DNA from 4 places in the Pseudomonas sp. NA-150 genome. Region 3 is predicted to be linked to each of the others. Evidence: predicted binding sites of a transcription regulator. Region 3 holds the regulator's gene; each other region holds the start of a gene.
The links. Region 3 encodes FliA, which starts transcription of late flagellar genes. Its sites were predicted from a motif close to CTAAAGTTTNNNNNNNNNNNGCCGNTAA; they were not measured.

Region 1 (4,548 bases), 1.6 Mb from region 3:
CAAAAACTTAGGGTTGCCCCCATTTTGTAGGAGCTGCCGAAGGCTGCGATAAGGTCGGAACGACCTTCGCGATGACCGTTGATCGCAGCCTTCGGCAGCGCCTACAGAGATTGTGTGTTGCGCGAGAACATAGAATCTCCCACAGGGCTCCAGCTGACCAGATTTTGCATCAGGCCTGGATCCGTGTGGGAGTCAACTTGTTGGCGAAGGCGATTTAATGGATGGCGCTAGACCCGAAATTGCCCCAGCAGCCCATTCAAACGATCACTGAGCTGACGCAGATGCACGCTGGCTTCGCTGGAGCGTTCGGCGGCATGGGCGGTGTCTTGCGAAAGGCTGGCGGCGTGGGTCACGTTCTGGTTGATGTCTTCGACCACGTGCGCCTGTTGCAGGGTGGCGCTGGCGATCGAAGCGTTTAACCCGTTGAGGTTGCGCAGGGCCTGGGCGATGGCATTCAGGCTGTCACCGGCCTGAGTGGCCTGGGTAATGGTCAATTGCGAGGCGCTGCTGCTGTCACCAATGACCTTGACCGCCGCGTCGGAGTGGCCTTGCAGGCGTTCGATCATCTTCTGGATTTCCGCCGTGGATTGTTGCGTGCGCTGGGCCAGCAGCCTTACCTCATCAGCCACCACGGCAAAACCCCGTCCCTGTTCGCCAGCGCGGGCCGCTTCGATGGCCGCGTTCAAGGCCAGCAGGTTGGTCTGGTCGGCAATCGAGCGAATCACCTCCAACACGCTGCCAATCTGAGTGCTCTCCGTGGACAGGGTCTGGATCACGGTCACGGCCTGGTTGATGGTGCTGGACAGCTGGTCAATCTGCCGCAAACTACTGTCGATGCTGACTTGCCCCTGCCGCGCCTTGTCTTCGGCGTCGCGCATCTCGCTGGCGGCTTGTTCGGCGTTCTTCGCCACGTCTTGCACGCCATAAGTCACTTCGTTGATGGCGGTGGCCACCAATTCCATTTGCTGCGACTGTTGCTGGCTGTGGCGCTGCGCCTGAGTGGCGTTATTGCCCAGGTCAGTGGACGCTTGGCCCAGTGCGGCGGCGGCTTCCAGCAATTGGCGAATCATGTCCTGCATTTTGCGGGTGAAGGCATTGAAGTGGGTAGCCAGCAACGTCACTTCGTCTCGACCCTGGGTGCTCAGGGTCCGGGTCAAATCGCTGTCGCCACTGGCGATATTGGCCATGGCGTCGACGGTGTCCTGCAAAGGGCGGACGATGCTGCGGGAAATCATTATCACCAGCAGCATCAGAATCAAAGCAATGCTGGCGCCGGCCAGCGAGGCTTTCCAGACCTGGGCGTAGAACTCATTCTGCACGTCATCGACGTAGACGCCAGAGCCCAGTACCCAGCCCCAGGGCTCAAACAGTTTCACGTAGGAGGTTTTTTCGACAGGCTCATTGGAGCCTGGTTTTGGCCAACGGTAATTCAGCGGGCCAGCACCCTTGCTTTTGGCGATGGCAACCATTTCGTTAAACACGAAAATGCCGTCGGGGTCTTTGATCGCCGAAAGGTCCTGGCCTTCAAGTTTTTGATTGGCCGGGTGCATGATCATCACCGGGCGCAAATCGTTGATCCAGAAGTAGTCAGTCTGGTTATAGCGCAGGCCGCGTACAGTGGCGAGAGCCTGCTGCTGCGCTTGTTCGCGGGTGAGCTTGCCGGCGGTTTCCTGATCGTGAAACCAGCCCAGAATGCCGCTGGCGGTGTCCACTAACTGGTGGGTTTTTTCCGTTTTACCCATGTACAGGTCGCTGTGGATCTGCTTGAGCATCAGCATGCCCAAGGTGAACAGCATCAGCACAGAAACGACCAGGATCAACCACAAACGCCGGCTGATCGACACACTGCGCAAGCTATTCATAAACGCTACTCCATTCTGCTTTTATTTTTGTTTTGTCAGCTGATCCCATCACAACATGTTTCAGAATGTTTGCGCTAGAGCGGTAACTCATTCTGTCTGATAGGCTTTCGGCGCTTTTTCGGCAAACGTGAGCAGATAACAGCTTTTTCACTGGTCCATGTCGATAATTCTCGCCTGACGCTTGTCAGACGTCTCGCACGTAATCGCTTTAAACATTATTAAAGGGGCCTGTCACGCGCAGCGCTTCATGGGGGAATGATGGATCTTTGGACGGCCACGCAGGCAGCGATACTTGGGGTAGTGGAAGGATTGACGGAGTTTTTGCCCATCTCCAGCACCGGGCATCAGATCATCGTTGCGGACTTGATCGGCTTTGGCGGCGAACGGGCCATGGTGTTCAATATCATTATCCAGCTGGGCGCTATTCTGGCCGTGGTCTGGGAGTTTCGTCGCAAAATTCTCGACGTTGTCGTTGGCTTGCCTTCGCAACCCAGCGCGCAAAAATTCACTGTCAATCTGATCATCGCCGTATTACCAGCCGTGGTACTCGGGGTGTTGTTCGCGGACCTGATTCACGAATATCTGTTTAATCCGATTACCGTGGCCACCGCCCTGGTGATCGGCGGGTTGATCATGTTGTGGGCGGAACGCCGTCAACACACAGTCCATGCCGACACTGTGGACGAGATGACGTGGGTCGATGCCTTTAAAATCGGCTGTGCGCAATGCCTGGCGATGATTCCGGGGACTTCGCGATCCGGCGCCACCATTATCAGTGGTCTGGTATTTGGCATGTCGCGCAAGGCCGCCACCGAATTTTCGTTTTTCCTGGCGATGCCGACCATGGTCGGGGCAGCACTGTATTCCGGATATAAATACCGGCATATGTTCCAGCACGATGACCTTCCGGTGATTGCCATCGGTTTTGTCGTCTCATTCATCTTCGCGATGATCGCGGTCCGGGGGCTGCTCAAGTTTATTGCCAGCCACAGTTACGCGCTGTTCGCCTGGTATCGAATCGTCTTCGGTTTGCTGATTCTGGCAACCTGGAAGTTTGGCTGGATCAATTGGGCGGCGGTGACGGCGTAAGGACGGGATTGATGGAGCAGCGCGCACAACCACGGCGCAGGCAGTCGCCGGTGCAACATTTACGATTGAAGCTGTGTGTATTCGTGGTCGTGTGCGCCTTGCCGTTGTTCGGCGCACTGTCGCTGCTGGCTCGCGGGGTGTCGGCGCTGCCGGCCGAGGCTTACGCCGTCATGAGCGCGCTGACCTTCTTCCTTTATTGGCGGGATAAACGTCAAGCACTCACGGCCGGTTGGCGGACGCCGGAAAAACTCCTGCACGGCGCCGAACTGCTGGGTGGCTGGCCAGGTGCCTTGCTTGCACAGCAAAGCTTGCGGCATAAAACCCGCAAGGTGTCCTATCAAGTGGTGTTCTGGCTGATCGTTGTGCTGCACCAGGTGTTCTGGATCGACCGACTGCTGATGGGTGGTCGATTCCTGTCGCGGCATCTTTACTGAATGTCAGAGCTTCAAGCCAATCTGGCGGATCTTCGGTAACTTGCCGACGACCAACTGATGCGAGCGGGTCAGCAGATCCTGCAACTCTTCGCCACTCAGCGGGTAGGGCGGTTCGATGCTGATCCAGTGGGCTCGTGCGAGGTAGGGTGCGGGTCGAATGCCGGGACGGTCGACGTAACCCAGAAACAAATCAGCGGCGACTTTAAAGGACAATCCGGCGCCCGCCAGGTCCAGCACGGCAAACATTTTCGTCTCGGCGATCGAAAACACCCGGATGCCGCCCCATTTATAGTCTTCACGCGCGCCTGGCAGTTGCAGACAATACGCTGCGACCTGGTCCGGAGTCATGCTGGCTTCCCTGATGATGGACGATTGACTGTCAGCGACGGTGGTCGCCGCTGATCAAGCGTCGCAACAGTACCTCAAGCGCTGCGGCGTTGCATCGAAGGGCGCGATTTTGGCGCAGTATTGCCGGTTTCGAGGTCAAGCAGGTGCGAAGACAACACATCGCTGAGGAAACGAAATTGATCATTCAGCCCGACCACTTCATTGTTGAAGTGATTGGTTGCCGACGGCATTAAAAACGCAGCAAAACTGCTGTCATTAATCAGTTTTACTTGTTGGCGAAAAATGAACTTTTGCGAGTAGTAGTTGTTGCCGAACTGTGGAAAAGAGACAGACAAGCTGATCTGACGAATCATGTTCGTGACTCCGCATTAAAAGAGGTGACAACTTTTTAAACGTGGCGGACCGGTGTATTAAATGGCCCGGACAAACAATCAGTGTTTGGCGGCAACAGTCGCCGGAACAACGACATCAAACAGCAGGCGTGAAAACACAGTCAGCGTCACGGCAGTCAGGGCTAAACAGGTGAGGAGATGAATGAACATGTTTAAACCCTCTTTCTATTTGCGTTGTGTGTAGTTGAATAGTACGCCCCTGCTGCCGAAGCAAAAGAAATTCGCGGCGATGATAGTTATCGACAGGAATGATGGTGGCAAAAAGACGGTAGGGTAGGGCCGATGTCAGAGGGAATTGCCGCGGCGCCCTGATGAGGGTACCGCTTGGGCTGGGTCCCTTGTTCAGTGCATCATTAATCTGATCTGAATACCGGGGCCCATGATTCATCAGTGAACGCTTCAGTGATGTGATCAATCCAGGCG
Region 2 (4,548 bases), 1.6 Mb from region 3:
ATGGAAACGGCACGGACGTACTTGTCACTGCTGGTGTGGTAGCTGTGCAGACCGATCTGCCTGGTGCAGGCGGTCACGCCGATTAACGGCAGGCGAGACATGAGACCCCCCGGTATTATTGCTGTTATGGGTTGCGTTCGAGCTTAGCCTTGTTCATTTTTTTACACAACACCCCCGTAAAAAATAGAACACAGCCTGCTCAAGCCCGCAGATCACCGGCCCTCCAAAGTGTGTTTTTTGCCCTAAATTGCCGCAAAAATGGCATTTATGCGCTTTTATAAGGCAAAAAACGGCTCTATTGACTTCATCATGGCTTTCGGATTGACTGGATCCCGTAAAGCTTGTTGATTGATATTTTTAACAACAAAGGTGTTGCATCATGTCGGTACCCCCGCGTGCCGTTCAGCTTAACGAAGCGAACGCGTTCCTTAAGGAACATCCTGAGGTTCTGTACGTTGACCTTCTGATTGCAGATATGAATGGTGTGGTGCGCGGCAAGCGCATCGAGCGCACCAGCCTCCATAAGGTTTACGAGAAAGGCATCAATCTGCCTGCCTCTTTATTTGCCCTGGATATCAATGGCTCGACGGTGGAAAGCACCGGTCTGGGTCTGGACATCGGTGATGCTGACCGAATCTGTTATCCGATCCCTGGCACCCTGTGCAATGAGCCTTGGCAAAAGCGCCCAACCGCGCAACTGCTGATGACCATGCACGAACTCGAAGGCACACCCTTCTTTGCCGACCCACGCGAAGTACTGCGCCAGGTCGTCGCCAAGTTCGATGAATTGGGCCTGACTATTTGTGCCGCATTCGAACTGGAGTTCTACCTGATCGATCAGGAGAACGTGAACGGTCGCCCACAACCTCCGCGCTCGCCGATTTCCGGCAAACGCCCTCACTCGACTCAGGTCTACCTGATCGACGACCTCGACGAATATGTCGACTGCCTCCAGGACGTTCTGGAAGGTGCCAAGGAACAAGGCATCCCGGCAGACGCCATCGTCAAGGAAAGTGCCCCGGCGCAGTTTGAAGTCAACCTGCACCACGTTGCCGACCCGATCAAGGCCTGCGACTACGCGGTACTGCTCAAGCGTCTGATCAAGAACATCGCCTACGACCACGAGATGGATTCGACCTTTATGGCCAAACCCTATCCGGGCCAGGCGGGTAACGGTCTGCACGTCCACATCTCGATCCTCGATCGCGATGGCAAGAACATCTTCACCAGCGAGGATCCCGAGCAGAACGCCGCATTACGTCATGCGATCGGCGGTGTGCTCGAGACCCTACCGGCTTCAATGGCGTTCCTGTGCCCTAACGTAAACTCCTACCGTCGTTTCGGCTCACAGTTCTACGTGCCGAACTCGCCGTGCTGGGGCCTGGACAACCGGACGGTCGCCTTGCGCGTTCCAACCGGCACGCCCGATGCCGTACGTATCGAACACCGGGTCGCCGGTGCCGATGCCAACCCATACCTGCTGCTGGCCTCCGTGCTTGCAGGCGTGCACCACGGCCTGACCAACAAGGTCGAGCCAAACGCCCCGGTCGAAGGCAACTCCTACGAGCAAAACGAACAAAGCCTGCCGAACAACCTGCGCGATGCCCTGCGCGAGCTGGACGACAGTGAAATCATGGCGCGCTATATCGACCCGAAATACATCGATATCTTCGTCGCCTGCAAGGAAAGCGAGCTGGAAGAGTTCGAACACTCCATCTCCGACCTTGAATACAACTGGTACCTGCACACGGTTTGATGGTGTGCAGTAAAAAGAACGCCGCTGACCGAAAGGTTCGCGGCGTTTTTTTTGCCTCTTCGCAGACGATTTTGTAGTGAAATCGCAATAATGGCCATGCGCCATATTTTTTACGTCAAAATGCTACCGCGCCCCTCAAGACTTAGGGTTTTCGACCGATAGGCATTACATAAGAATCATTGCCTGGAATATCCCATGTCACTCCGTAATATGAATATCGCTTCGCGCGCGTTCCTCGGATTTGCCTTGATCGGGGGCCTGATGCTGATCCTCGGCATCTGCGCGCTGACCCAGATGAGCGATATCCGCTCAGCCGCCGTCGATATCGAAAATTCCAGCGTTCCCAGTTTCAAAAGCCTGAGCGAGATGGTGAAAATCTCCTATCGCCAGCGCACCCTCTCGTTCCGCTTGCTGCTCAACCGTGAGCCGGGCGTCGAAGACAAAACCCTCGAACTGTTCAAACAGCGCAACGAGCAAATCCGCGCGGCACAGGACATCTACGAAAAATTGATTCAAAGCCCGGAAGAGCGTGCGACCTACGATCAATACGTGCAGAAACTGGCGGCCTATCACCAGCTTGAAAATAAAATGGCAGCGCTGTCAAAGGCGAACCAGATCGATCAATTGCGGGATCTGATCAACACCGATCTGCTGGCGAATTCCGACGAGATTAACCAGGTACTGAGCAAGCTGATCGAAATCAACGACCGCCAGACCGGTGAGACCAACAAGCAGTCCGCCAGCCAGTATTCCTGGGCATTCAAGATGGTGGTCGCACTGCTGGTGATCGCCACCGCGCTGACCGTATTGTTTGCGTGGCTGCTGACCACCAGCATCACGCAACCCTTGGCTGAAGCACTGGCCGCGGCGGAAGACATCGCTGAGGGCAACCTGACCCATCCGATCAAGATCACCAGCCGTGATGAAGCCGGTCGACTGCTGGCAGCCATGCAGAAGATGCAGGAAAAACTGCGCGATACCCTGCAACGGATTTCCGGCTCCGCCACGCAGCTCGCGTCTGCCGCTGAAGAGCTGAACGCGGTCACTGAAGAAAGCGCTCGCGGCTTGCAGCAGCAAAATCAGGAAATCGAGCAGGCGGCGACCGCCGTGAATCAGATGACCACCGCTGTGGAAGAAGTCGCACGCAACGCGGTGAGCACCTCCGACGCCTCGAAAGAAGCGACCGCCTCGGCCGGCGAAGGTCGCGAACTGGTGCAAAAAAATCTCAGCGCCATGGAGTCCATGACCACCGACGTGCAAGGCATGTCAACCGTTATCAGCAAGCTGGCGGATGACTCGCGGGACATCGGCAAGGTGCTGGACGTGATTCGCGGCCTGGCCGACCAGACCAACCTGCTGGCGCTCAACGCCGCCATCGAAGCGGCGCGTGCCGGGGAAGCCGGGCGTGGTTTTGCCGTGGTGGCCGACGAAGTTCGCGCACTGGCCCATCGCACACAGCAGTCGACCAGCGAAATCGAACGCATGGTTGGCAACATCCAGACCAGCGCCGAATCAGCGGTGGCCTCGATCAGCAACAGCTCTTCAGGCGTGGCGTCGACACTCGATATCACCAAGGGCGCTGGCCGGGCACTGGAAGCGATCAACGCGGCGATCATCGAGATCAACCAACGCAACCTGGTGATCGCCAGCGCGGCGGAAGAACAGGCACAAGTGGCCCGCGAAGTGGATCGCAACCTGGGGAATATTCGCGATTTGTCAGTGCAGTCATCGACCGGCGCCGATCAGACCAGCGCCGCCAGCGGTGAGCTGTCACGCCTGGCGTTGGACCTGAATAACCTGGTTTCGCGGTTTCATTTGTAATTGAGGTGGAGTGCCTGACACTCCGCCATCGCGGGCAAGCCCGCTCCTACAAGGACGCAATAAACCTGTAGGAGCGGGCTTGCTCGCGATGAATGCTGCGCGGTTTAGAAATCGATCCGCACATCACCCTTCGGTACGCTGCAGCACGACAGGATGTAGCCCTCGGCTTCGTCCTCTTCGGTGATCCCGCCGTTGTGTTCCATCTCTACCTCCCCGCCCAGCTTCATCACTTTGCAGGTCCCGCAGATACCCATGCCGCAGGCTTTGGGGATCAGCAGGCCAAGTTTCGACGCGGCTGCGTGTACGGTTTCACCGGGCGCGACACGAATGCTCTTACCCGCTGATACGAACTCAACCTGATGCTGATCGGCCAGATCGACTGCCGGCTCGTTCGCCGCCTGCTCAGCATGATCCACCGCATCAGCGCGCGCTTCAGGGGGTGTCGCACCAAAGGATTCTTCGTGGTAGTGCGCCATGTTGAAGCCATTGGCTTCGAGCAGGCGCTTGACCGCCGACATATACGGCGTCGGACCGCAGCAGAACACTTCGCGGTCCATGAAGTCCGGAACCATCAGCTCCAGCATCTTCTGGCTCAGGTAACCGCGATAGCCTGCCCACGGATCACCTGAGCCGTGTTTTTCGCACACCAGGTGCAGGCTGAAGTTTTCGATCCGCGACGCCATGTGTTCCAGTTCGCGGCGGTAGATGATGTCTTTCGGCGAACGGGCGCTGTGGACGAAGGCCATATCGACGTTGCCGTTGGTGTCGAAATACCAGCGCGCCATCGACATGACCGGGGTGATGCCCACGCCGCCACTGAGGTACAGCACTTTCGGATTCGGGAAGTCCATGGCGTTGAACAAGCCGACCGGACCGTGCACGGCGATTTCTGCGCCTTCCTGCAGGTTGTCGTGCAGCCAGTTCGACACCTTGCCGCCCGGCACCCGCTTGATGGTGATCGAGAAGCTGTA
Region 3 (4,548 bases):
ACCGGCGTAGATCGAGGCGGGCTCTGCAACGCTCAGTGCCACCACGCCAGCCGCTGCCTGAGCCTTGACCGCGTTAAGCGAGTCCAGCAGTTGCTCGAACTCACTGTCGGTAATGTCTTCGGATTCTTCGACCATTGGCGACGCGACAGCAACAGGTGCTGCGGCGGCAATCTCGTCGGCAGAGGCTGGCTCGGCCAGGCGTGCCAGGGCTGCAAGCAGCTCCGGGGTGGCCGGGGTCACGCTGGTGCGCTCGCGCACTTCAGTGAACATGCCGTTGACCGCATCCAGCGCTTCGAGAACCACGTCCATCAGCTCCGAGTCAACGCGACGTTCACCCTTGCGCAGGATGTCGAACACGTTCTCGGCGATGTGGCAGCACTCCACCAGCTCATGCAGCTGGAGGAAGCCGGCGCCCCCTTTTACAGTGTGAAAACCGCGAAAAATTGCATTGAGCAAGTCCGCGTCATCAGGTCGGCTTTCCAGCTCGACCAGCTGCTCGGACAATTGCTCGAGAATCTCGCCGGCCTCTACCAGGAAATCCTGAAGGATTTCTTCATCGGCGCCGAAGCTCATTGGGGTGCTCCCTAAAATTTCAAATCGACCTAGAAGCCCAGGCTGGATAACAGATCGTCAACATCATCCTGTCCGGATACGACGTCTTCACGCTTATCGGCATGAATCTGCGGACCTTCACCCTGTGCCAGATTTTTTTCTTGATCTTGTTCTGTGCGGATCGATTGATGGTCATGCTCGATCCCGGCAAAGCGATCGACCTGGCTGGCCATCAGCACCAGTTTGAGCAGGTTTGACTCCACTTCCGCGACCATTTTGGTCACGCGCTTGATCACCTGACCGGTGAGGTCCTGGTAATCCTGCGCCAACAGAATATCGTTGAGATTGGTCGACACCAGCTTGGTTTCCGTTTCGCTGCGCGCCAGGAAACCTTCGACACGGCGCGCCAGCTCGCGGAACTCTTCGGCACCGACTTCGCGACGCATGAAGCGTCCCCAATCGGCACTCAAGGCAGCAGCGTCAGTGTTGAGCCCCGTGACCAAGGGCGTGCTTTGCTCAACCAGATCCATGGTCCGGTTGGCCGCATTCTCGGTCAGCCTGACCACGTATGACAGGCGTTCGGTGGCGTCGGTGATCTGCGAGACTTCCTCGGCCTGTGGCATGTTCGGGTCGATCTGGAAATTGACGATCGCGCTGTGCAACTCGCGGGTCAATTTGCCGACTTCCTGATACAGGCCACGGTCACGAGTCTGATTCAGCTCATGGATGAGTTGCACAGCATCGCCAAACCTGCCTTTTTCAAGGCTCTGGACCAATTCCTGTGCGTGTTTTTTCAGGGTCGACTCAAAGTCGCCCATTGACGATTCGTTCTGCTCCATAGAGCCCTCGCGGCAAACATCAGCTATTGACGCGCTCGAAGATCTTTTCGATCTTTTCTTTCAGCACTTGGGCTGTGAAGGGCTTGACCACGTAACCGTTCACACCGGCCTGAGCGGCCTCAATGATCTGATCACGCTTGGCTTCGGCCGTCACCATCAACACCGGCAGGTGCTTGAGGCGCTCATCGGCACGCACGTGGCGCAGCAAGTCGATGCCGGACATGCCAGGCATGTTCCAGTCGGTCACCAGAAAGTCGAAGCTGCCGCTTTGCAGCATCGGCAGCGCGGTTGTCCCGTCATCTGCTTCCGCGGTGTTGGTGAACCCCAGGTCACGCAACAGGTTTTTAATGATCCGCCGCATCGTTGAGAAGTCATCAACGATGAGGATTTTCATGTTCTTGTCCAATTCGACCTCCAAGCAGTCTTTAACGTATCCAGCACCTGAATACGCTGTTCAATCAAAACGGGCACAGCACGCAATGGCTGCACGAAACGATGACGGGCTTGGTAATCAACAGATCGGAAAACAGGCACAGCAGGCCACAAGGCCCTGACTGACCGGCTCCTGCCTAGTCTTGTTCTTCGCTCGTAACGCTTTGCACAGCCGGCTTACAGACAACCTGCGACCACCAAGGGTCACACATGGCCTGTCAACGCGCTCGCCACTCCCCCAAACGCCCTCGCAAACGAGCTGCGCACTGGCTGTGTAACTGGCTGACCCGAGACTCGCTGACCCCCAATACTTCACCGATTTCCTTGAGGTTCAGCTCTTCGTCGTAGTACAGCGCCAACACCAGTCGCTCACGCTCTGGCAAATTGGCTATCGCATCGGCTAACGCGGCCTGGAAGCGTTCATCTTCAAGGTCCCGCGACGGCTCAAGCTGAGCGCTTGCGCCATCCTCATGCAGCCCTTCGTGTTCGCCGTCCTGCAACAGGTCGTCAAAACTGAATAAGCGACTGCCCAAGGTGTCGTTCAAAATCCCGTAATAATCATCGAGACTTAACTGGAGTTCGGCCGCAACTTCGTGATCTTTAGCGTCACGACCCGTTTTAGATTCAATTGCCCGAATCGCGTCGCTCACCATGCGCGTATTTCGATGCACCGAACGCGGGGCCCAATCGCCCTTGCGCACTTCATCGAGCATGGCGCCACGGATACGAATCCCGGCGTAGGTCTCAAAACTGGCGCCTTTGGTGGCGTCGTATTTGGTCGATACCTCGAGCAAGCCGATCATGCCGGCCTGGATCAGATCCTCGACCTGTACGCTCGCCGGCAAACGCGCCAGCAAGTGATAGGCAATGCGTTTGACCAGCGGCGCATAGCGCTCGATCAGCTCGTACTGGGAGTCTTTGGATGACTTGCTGTACATGCGGTAGCCGCTGGCGGTCATGATACGGGTCCTGCACTCGTCTGATGTACGAGTCGCTCTACGAAAAATTCCAGGTGCCCACGCGGGTTCGCCGGCAACGGCCAGGTGTCGACTTTCTGCGCAATGGCCTTGAACGCAAGGGCGCACTTGGAGCGCGGAAACGCTTCATACACCGCACGTTGTTTCTGTACGGCCTTGCGCACGCATTCGTCGTACGGCACAGCACCCACGTATTGCAGGGCGACGTCGAGGAAGCGGTCGGTGACCTTGGTCAGCTTGGCGAACAGGTTGCGGCCTTCCTGCGGGCTCTGCGCCATGTTGGCGAGCACGCGGAAGCGGTTCATGCCGTAATCGCGGTTGAGCAATTTGATCAGGGCGTAGGCATCGGTGATCGAGGTCGGTTCGTCGCAGACCACCAGCAGCACTTCCTGGGCGGCGCGGACAAAACTGACTACCGAGTCACCAATACCTGCAGCGGTGTCGATCACCAGTACGTCGAGGTTGTCGCCGATGTCACTGAACGCCTGAATCAGCCCGGCGTGTTGCGCCGGTGTCAGGTGAACCATGCTCTGCGTGCCCGAGGCCGCCGGTACGATACGAATGCCGCCTGGCCCCTGAAGCAAGACGTCACGCAGCTCGCAACGCCCTTCGATGACGTCTGCCAGGGTGCGTTTCGGGGTCAGTCCCAGCAGGACATCGACATTTGCCAGACCCAGATCGGCATCCAGCAACATGACGCGCCGGCCGAGCTCAGCCAGTGCCAGCGAGAGGTTCACTGACACGTTAGTCTTACCGACGCCACCTTTGCCGCCAGTCACTGCGATAACCTGTACGGGATGCATGCTGCCCATGTTATTTCTTTACCTTGTGTTGCTTAGACCGAGGCCACATTACTGAATGCAGGGGTGCTGGTTGTGTGAACAGCGCCCCACAGTTCGTGATGTAGGTACATTCCAATGTCATGCCTTACCCAACCCGCTTGTTAGGGTTGTGATAAAGATCCGCGAACATGTCTGCCATAGCTTCCTCGCTAGGCTCTTCCTGCATTTGCACACTGACCGCGCGACTGACCAGTTGGTGCCGTCGCGGCAAGTGCAAATCATCCGGAATTCGCGGCCCGTCCGTGAGGTAAGCCACCGGTAATTCATGGCTTATGGCCAAACTTAATACTTCCCCCAGACTGGCGGTTTCATCCAGCTTGGTAAGAATGCAGCCGGCCAGACCACAACGTTTATAGCTGTGGTAGGCGGCGGTTAGAACCTGCTTCTGGCTAGTCGTTGCCAGCACCAGGTAATTACGCGCCTTGATCCCACGCCCGGCAAGACTTTCCAACTGCATGCGCAGTGCCGGGTCGCTCGCTTGCAGGCCTGCGGTGTCGATCAAGACCACCCGCTTGCGCAACAAGGGTTCCAACGCCTGTCCCAATGATTGACCCGGATCGATATGGGTCACTGACACATTGAGAATCCGGCCCAGGGTTTTCAGTTGCTCCTGAGCACCGATGCGGTAGCTGTCCATGCTCACCAGTGCAATGTTCTGCGGACCGTATTTCAAGACATACCGCGCGGCCAGCTTCGCCAGCGTAGTGGTCTTGCCCATGCCCGCCGGACCGACCATGGCGATCACGCCACCTTCTTCCAGCGGCTCGACGTCAGGGGTCACGATCATCCGCGCCAGGTGCGCCAACAACATGCGCCACGCCTGACGGGGCTCTTCAATATCAGCAATCATAGCCAGCAGATCGCGCGACAGCGGACCGGACAGGCCAATGCGTTGCAAACGACGCC
Region 4 (4,548 bases), 2.6 Mb from region 3:
GGCATAAGCATTGCCGGTCGGGTTGCCGTGCTTGCCGCCGCTGGAGTCCAGGCGTACGCCCAGCAAGCCGATGGCATCGACGCCAAAGCCCACGGCGCCTTGGGTGTAACCGGAGGTGAAGTCGAGCTGGAAGCCTTGACCCCATTCCGCTTGATAGTTCTGGTTGGCAGCTTTCTGCGCGGCGGTAGCGGAGTCGCGGTTATCGGTATTGATGTAGAAGTTGCGCAGTTTCAGTGTGGCAGTGCTGTCTTCGACGAAGCCGGCGGCGTTGGCGTGTTGCGCCATGACGCCGACGGTGATGGCCAACGTCAGTGTGGATTTTTTCAATGTACTACTCCCTGGCGAATCTGTTTTTATAGTTTCCTGGTGCTGAAACGAATACCTGAAGTGCGCCCGTACGAATAAGTACAGTGCGTTTGTTTGCTGTTGTTTTTCAGGATGTTTCAGAACTATTGCTGGCGGATTAATAAGCAAGTCAAAACGTAGTGCTTAAAAATAACCGCGCGGGAGTGTAGCGAGATGATGTTTAAATGAGGTTTATTGTTTGTAAGAGAATGTTTAATTATGAGCGCTGGAAGTCTGTAGGAGCGAACGTGTTTGCGAGGCGGTGTACCTGAAACACCACGTTAGGCCACTCGTTAACACGTTAGCTCCTACACAGCCTGTAGAAGACCAAGGTTAAAACGCAAATGCCTTCAACGCCGAGCGCAGGCTTTGCGAGACGTTCTGCAGCACTTCGCCCGCACCTGCGGTGGTGGCGGCGGATCGGTTGCCGGCCTCGGCCAGTTGGCCGACTTCTTCCATGCTGGCAGTCACCTGGCGCGAGGCGTTGGTAACCTCCAGGGTGGCGGTAACGATGTTGAGCATCGAGTGTGTCGCCACGGCAATCCGGTCCTGAATCCCGATCAATGATTGTCCAGCCGCAACCACCGTTTCAATGCCCAGGTCGACATCACCAGCGCTGCGCTGGATCGATTGCACCGCACCTTCGATGCTGCGACGAATGCTCTCGATCAGCCCCTCGATCTCTGCGGTGGCGGTGGTGGTGCGCTCGGCCAGGCGACGCACTTCTTCGGCGACCACGGCAAAGCCTCGGCCTTGCTCGCCGGCGCGTGCGGCTTCAATGGCGGCGTTGAGGGCCAGCAGGTTGGTTTGCCCGGCGATTTCGCGGATGGTCTGCACGATGCCACTGACCTTGTTCGATTGCGCCCCGAGGTCGGTGACCGAGGATTGCGTTTCGCGACTGGCGGTGGCCAGACGCTGCACGCTTTCCAGGCTCTCAAGGCGCGCGCTGTCACCGGCTCGCGCCTGATCGTCGGCTTCGCCTACCGAGGTTTGCGCGGCAATCGCTTGTTTGGCGATGTGCGCAATGGTGCTGGAGATCTGCTCCATGGCGCTGCCGGTGGTCAACGCCGAGTCGGCCAGACGAATCGAGTTAGCCTTCAGTTGTTCGAGGGCGACGCTGACACTGCTCACTTGCACGTCCACTGACTCCGCACCGGCCGCGGTATCGGCCACCAGCCCACGAATACGCTCCCGGGCTTCCGCCAGGCCGGCCAGCACGCTGCCGGCAATCGGCGGACGCTCAGCGGTGCGCAGATCGCCCGAGGCAAAGCGGGCCATTTCCTGGCGCAATTCGGCGGGTTCGGCACCCAGCATGGTTTTGATCCGGCGGGCAACGAAGGTGTAGATCATCCAGGCCACCAGCGTGCTCAAACCACCGACCAGGCCCAACAGCCAACGAGCATTGCCGGAGGTGTTGCTCATCTCCAGCAGTTGCGCATCGGCGTAGGCGTTGGCCACTTGCACGGTGTTGTCGACGCCGAGGCGATGTTGATCGTAGGCGGCTTTCAATTCGCCGAAGGCCTTGCCGATGGCGACTTGATCGCCTTGTTGCAGCGCAGGTATGAAGTGTTTTTCCAGGGCGCTGAAGTAGGCGTCCGAGGCCTGTTTCTGCGCGCCCAGCAGGCTGTTTTTTACCGTCTGGTCAAGGTTGGATTTGAGCCAGTAGGCATTGCGCGTGTCGAAGTCGGCGCGCAGTTGATGAAGCTTGCTGAGGCCGTCGGCGACCGCGATGCCGTTGTTCATCAGTTGGTAAACGGTGAGGTGGGCTTCAATGACGTACAGCGGCGGTGGAAGGATGTCGGCGACCACGTCTTTGCCCTGGCCCATCTCAATCGCGGCGCGGTCCATTTGCCCGAATGCGGTGACGCCGCCGATGAAGATCGCGCCGAAACCCAGGCTGCAAGCGATGACCAGCAGCAGCAACATTCCTTTGACGGAACCCAATAATGATTTCACGGCATTTCCTCCCTGGACAGATACTGGCTAAACGCCTTATCAGCAATAGTCAGACTAACTAAACGCAGTCCGCGAGGCAAATGCCTGAACTATTTATTCAAGTGAGGGCTGCGACGCCTTCTTTTGCCGGTTGCAGTCGGCTGTAAACCCCTTCGAGTTGCGCAGCCGCCACAGCCCAATCATGTTCGGCCCTGACGTAGGCCCGTCCGGCTTCGCCCAATTGCTCGAGACGCGCTGGTTGGGTCAGGACCTGGGCCAGAATCCGCGCCAGTTCGGCAGGGTCTTCGCTGCCAAGAAAGTGTTCGCCGTTGACCACCCGCAACCCGGAGCTGCCTTGCCCGGTAGTCACCACCGGCAAGCCGGCGGCCATGGCTTCCAGCACTTTAAGCTTGGAGCCACCGCCCTGGCGCAGCGGAGCAAAGAACACCGCTGCGGTGCTTTGCAACGCGCGCAAATCGGGGACGAAGCCTTGCCATTCGATCCGTGGGTCCGGCCAGCGTTGACGCCATGTAGGCGGCAGGGCATAGCCGCAGATGGCGAATCGCACGTCGGGATCGAGTTGCCACAGATGCGGCAGAATTGCGTCGAGGGCCCATTCGACGGTGTCCAGGTTCGGGCTGTATTCGTAGTTGCCGATGAACAGCAGGCGCTTGCTGTGAAGGTCAGGCCGCACGCCGGCGTAGTAAGTGCAGTCCACGCCATTGACCACCACAGCGGTGGCTTTTTCGCTGAGGCGCGCTAGATTTTTCGCATCGTCCTCGGTCACCGCGACCAATTCCGAGGTTTGCTGGAAGACTCGGCGTTCCCAGCGCCGGTAACGCCGTTGATCGTAGGTGGCGAATGGCTTCAGCCAGGCGGGCAAGCGATCATAACTGGCGGCGCCCAAGGCCGATTCGACGTTATGTTCGGTCAACAGGAACGGCAGTCCGGCGCGGCGCAGCGGCTGTTCAAACGGCTGAAAACTGTAGCTGTGCTCGATCTGGATCGCGTCCCACGGCTCTTCGAGCAGGGCTTCGAATGTTTGCTGCAAGTGGGGGGCGTAGCCGTTGATGCTGGCCAGCATCGGCGTCGGAGCCAAGGCGACCGTGAGCAGGGTTTTCAGGCTGCGCAACGGGCGTCGCGGGAGCACGATCAGGCGTTCCAGCCAGGGCTCCAGTGCGGCGCGGGTTGCCTCGTCGAGTTCGGTTTTCGACTGCACCAGCAGGGTAATCCGGTGGCCACGCGCGGCCAGGCTGGATAACAGATGGTACTGTCGCGTCTTGCCGCCACTGGTGGTGGGCCAGGGCAGATAAGGCAATGTCCAGAGAATGCGCATGACTGATGCCTCTTATCGCCAGATCAGGATTTGCAAGCTCGATTTCGATGGTGCGGAAATCCCCTTGGGGTCGCTCAATACGGTTCGTGTGCCCACCAGCGGGTCCAGTAACGCGGCGGATTTGATTCCGGGCAACTGCAGGCTGCTGCTACTGGCGCTCCAGAACATCAACAGGTGCACACCGTCGGCGCGGTTCCAGGGAATCGCAAACAGGTCGCTGGGCGGCGTGTTCATCACGGGCGCATCGGTCGGCGACAGACGAGGCCCGGTGATGGTCAGGAAGTTGCGCAGCGCGGTGTAGGCCGGTTTTGGATTGCCCTGAAAATCCAGCAGGCCATAGAACTGGTCACGGGGCGTGGTGTGGGTGTCCATGTCGCTGAGGTTGAACAGGAAAATGCGTTGGTAATCCATCGCACTCATCAGCGCCAGGCGGCGCAGAACGTAGTCGGCCTGGCCATCGGCACCGATCACATGCTGCATGTCCTGAGTACCGGTGTAGCTCGACCAGCCCCACTCGGTGGCCCACACCTGTTTGACCCCTTTGGCATGCAGGGCGCTGTTGATAAAGGTGGCGCGGGTCAGGAAGTCACCGTCGGTGAGCGTGTCGCCTTCGGGGAATTCGGAGTAGGGATGGTAAGCGGCGACGATGTTTTGATTACCCAGGCCCATGCTCAGCAGCTTTTCCAGCATCAATCCCGGCGTGCTGTGCATTTGGCTGTAGTAGGCCATGCCGGCGGCGACGATGTTTTTGCCGGGTACATTCATGCGCAGGGCGTTGGTCACGGTGACTAACAGGCTGTCATAGGCTTGCGGGTCCTCCTGGGGCAGCCAGATGATGTTCGGCTCGTTCCACACCTGCCAGTTGCTGACCTGCGGGTAACGTTTGGCCAGCATCACCATGCGGTCGGCGAAGGCATTGAAGTCGATCGGCG

Region 1: a site for FliA is predicted at 1,967-1,994, ahead of ACF0H7_RS15015 (methyl-accepting chemotaxis protein). Genes of this name have one in related genera too.
Region 2: a site for FliA is predicted at 1,891-1,918, ahead of ACF0H7_RS29785 (methyl-accepting chemotaxis protein). Genes of this name have one in related genera too.
Region 4: a site for FliA is predicted at 2,338-2,365, ahead of ACF0H7_RS10435 (methyl-accepting chemotaxis protein). Genes of this name have one in related genera too.

Annotation. Positions count from the first base shown of each region.
Region 1 covers NZ_CP172305.1:3,165,508-3,170,055, forward strand. The annotation lists gene ACF0H7_RS15015 (methyl-accepting chemotaxis protein) at 228-1,862, opposite strand; gene ACF0H7_RS15020 (undecaprenyl-diphosphate phosphatase) at 2,121-2,951, shown strand; gene ACF0H7_RS15025 (DUF1294 domain-containing protein) at 2,963-3,385, shown strand; gene ACF0H7_RS15030 (MmcQ/YjbR family DNA-binding protein) at 3,389-3,733, opposite strand; gene ACF0H7_RS15035 (hypothetical protein) at 3,808-4,086, opposite strand; gene ACF0H7_RS15040 (LysR substrate-binding domain-containing protein) at 4,479-4,548, opposite strand, start outside.
Region 2 covers NZ_CP172305.1:6,403,106-6,407,653, forward strand. The annotation lists gene ACF0H7_RS29775 (gamma-glutamyl-gamma-aminobutyrate hydrolase family protein) at 1-101, opposite strand, end outside; gene ACF0H7_RS29780 (glutamine synthetase family protein) at 380-1,756, shown strand; gene ACF0H7_RS29785 (methyl-accepting chemotaxis protein) at 1,952-3,577, shown strand; gene gbcB (glycine-betaine demethylase subunit GbcB) at 3,682-4,548, opposite strand, start outside.
Region 3 covers NZ_CP172305.1:4,765,574-4,770,121, forward strand. The annotation lists gene ACF0H7_RS22500 (chemotaxis protein CheA) at 1-573, opposite strand, end outside; gene ACF0H7_RS22505 (protein phosphatase CheZ) at 603-1,391, opposite strand; gene ACF0H7_RS22510 (chemotaxis response regulator CheY) at 1,411-1,785, opposite strand; gene fliA (RNA polymerase sigma factor FliA) at 2,042-2,785, opposite strand; gene fleN (flagellar synthesis regulator FleN) at 2,779-3,612, opposite strand; gene flhF (flagellar biosynthesis protein FlhF) at 3,728-4,548, opposite strand, start outside.
Region 4 covers NZ_CP172305.1:2,176,720-2,181,267, forward strand. The annotation lists gene ACF0H7_RS10430 (OprD family porin) at 1-327, opposite strand, end outside; gene ACF0H7_RS10435 (methyl-accepting chemotaxis protein) at 679-2,271, opposite strand; gene ACF0H7_RS10440 (glycosyltransferase family 4 protein) at 2,399-3,616, opposite strand; gene ACF0H7_RS10445 (beta-galactosidase) at 3,629-4,548, opposite strand, start outside.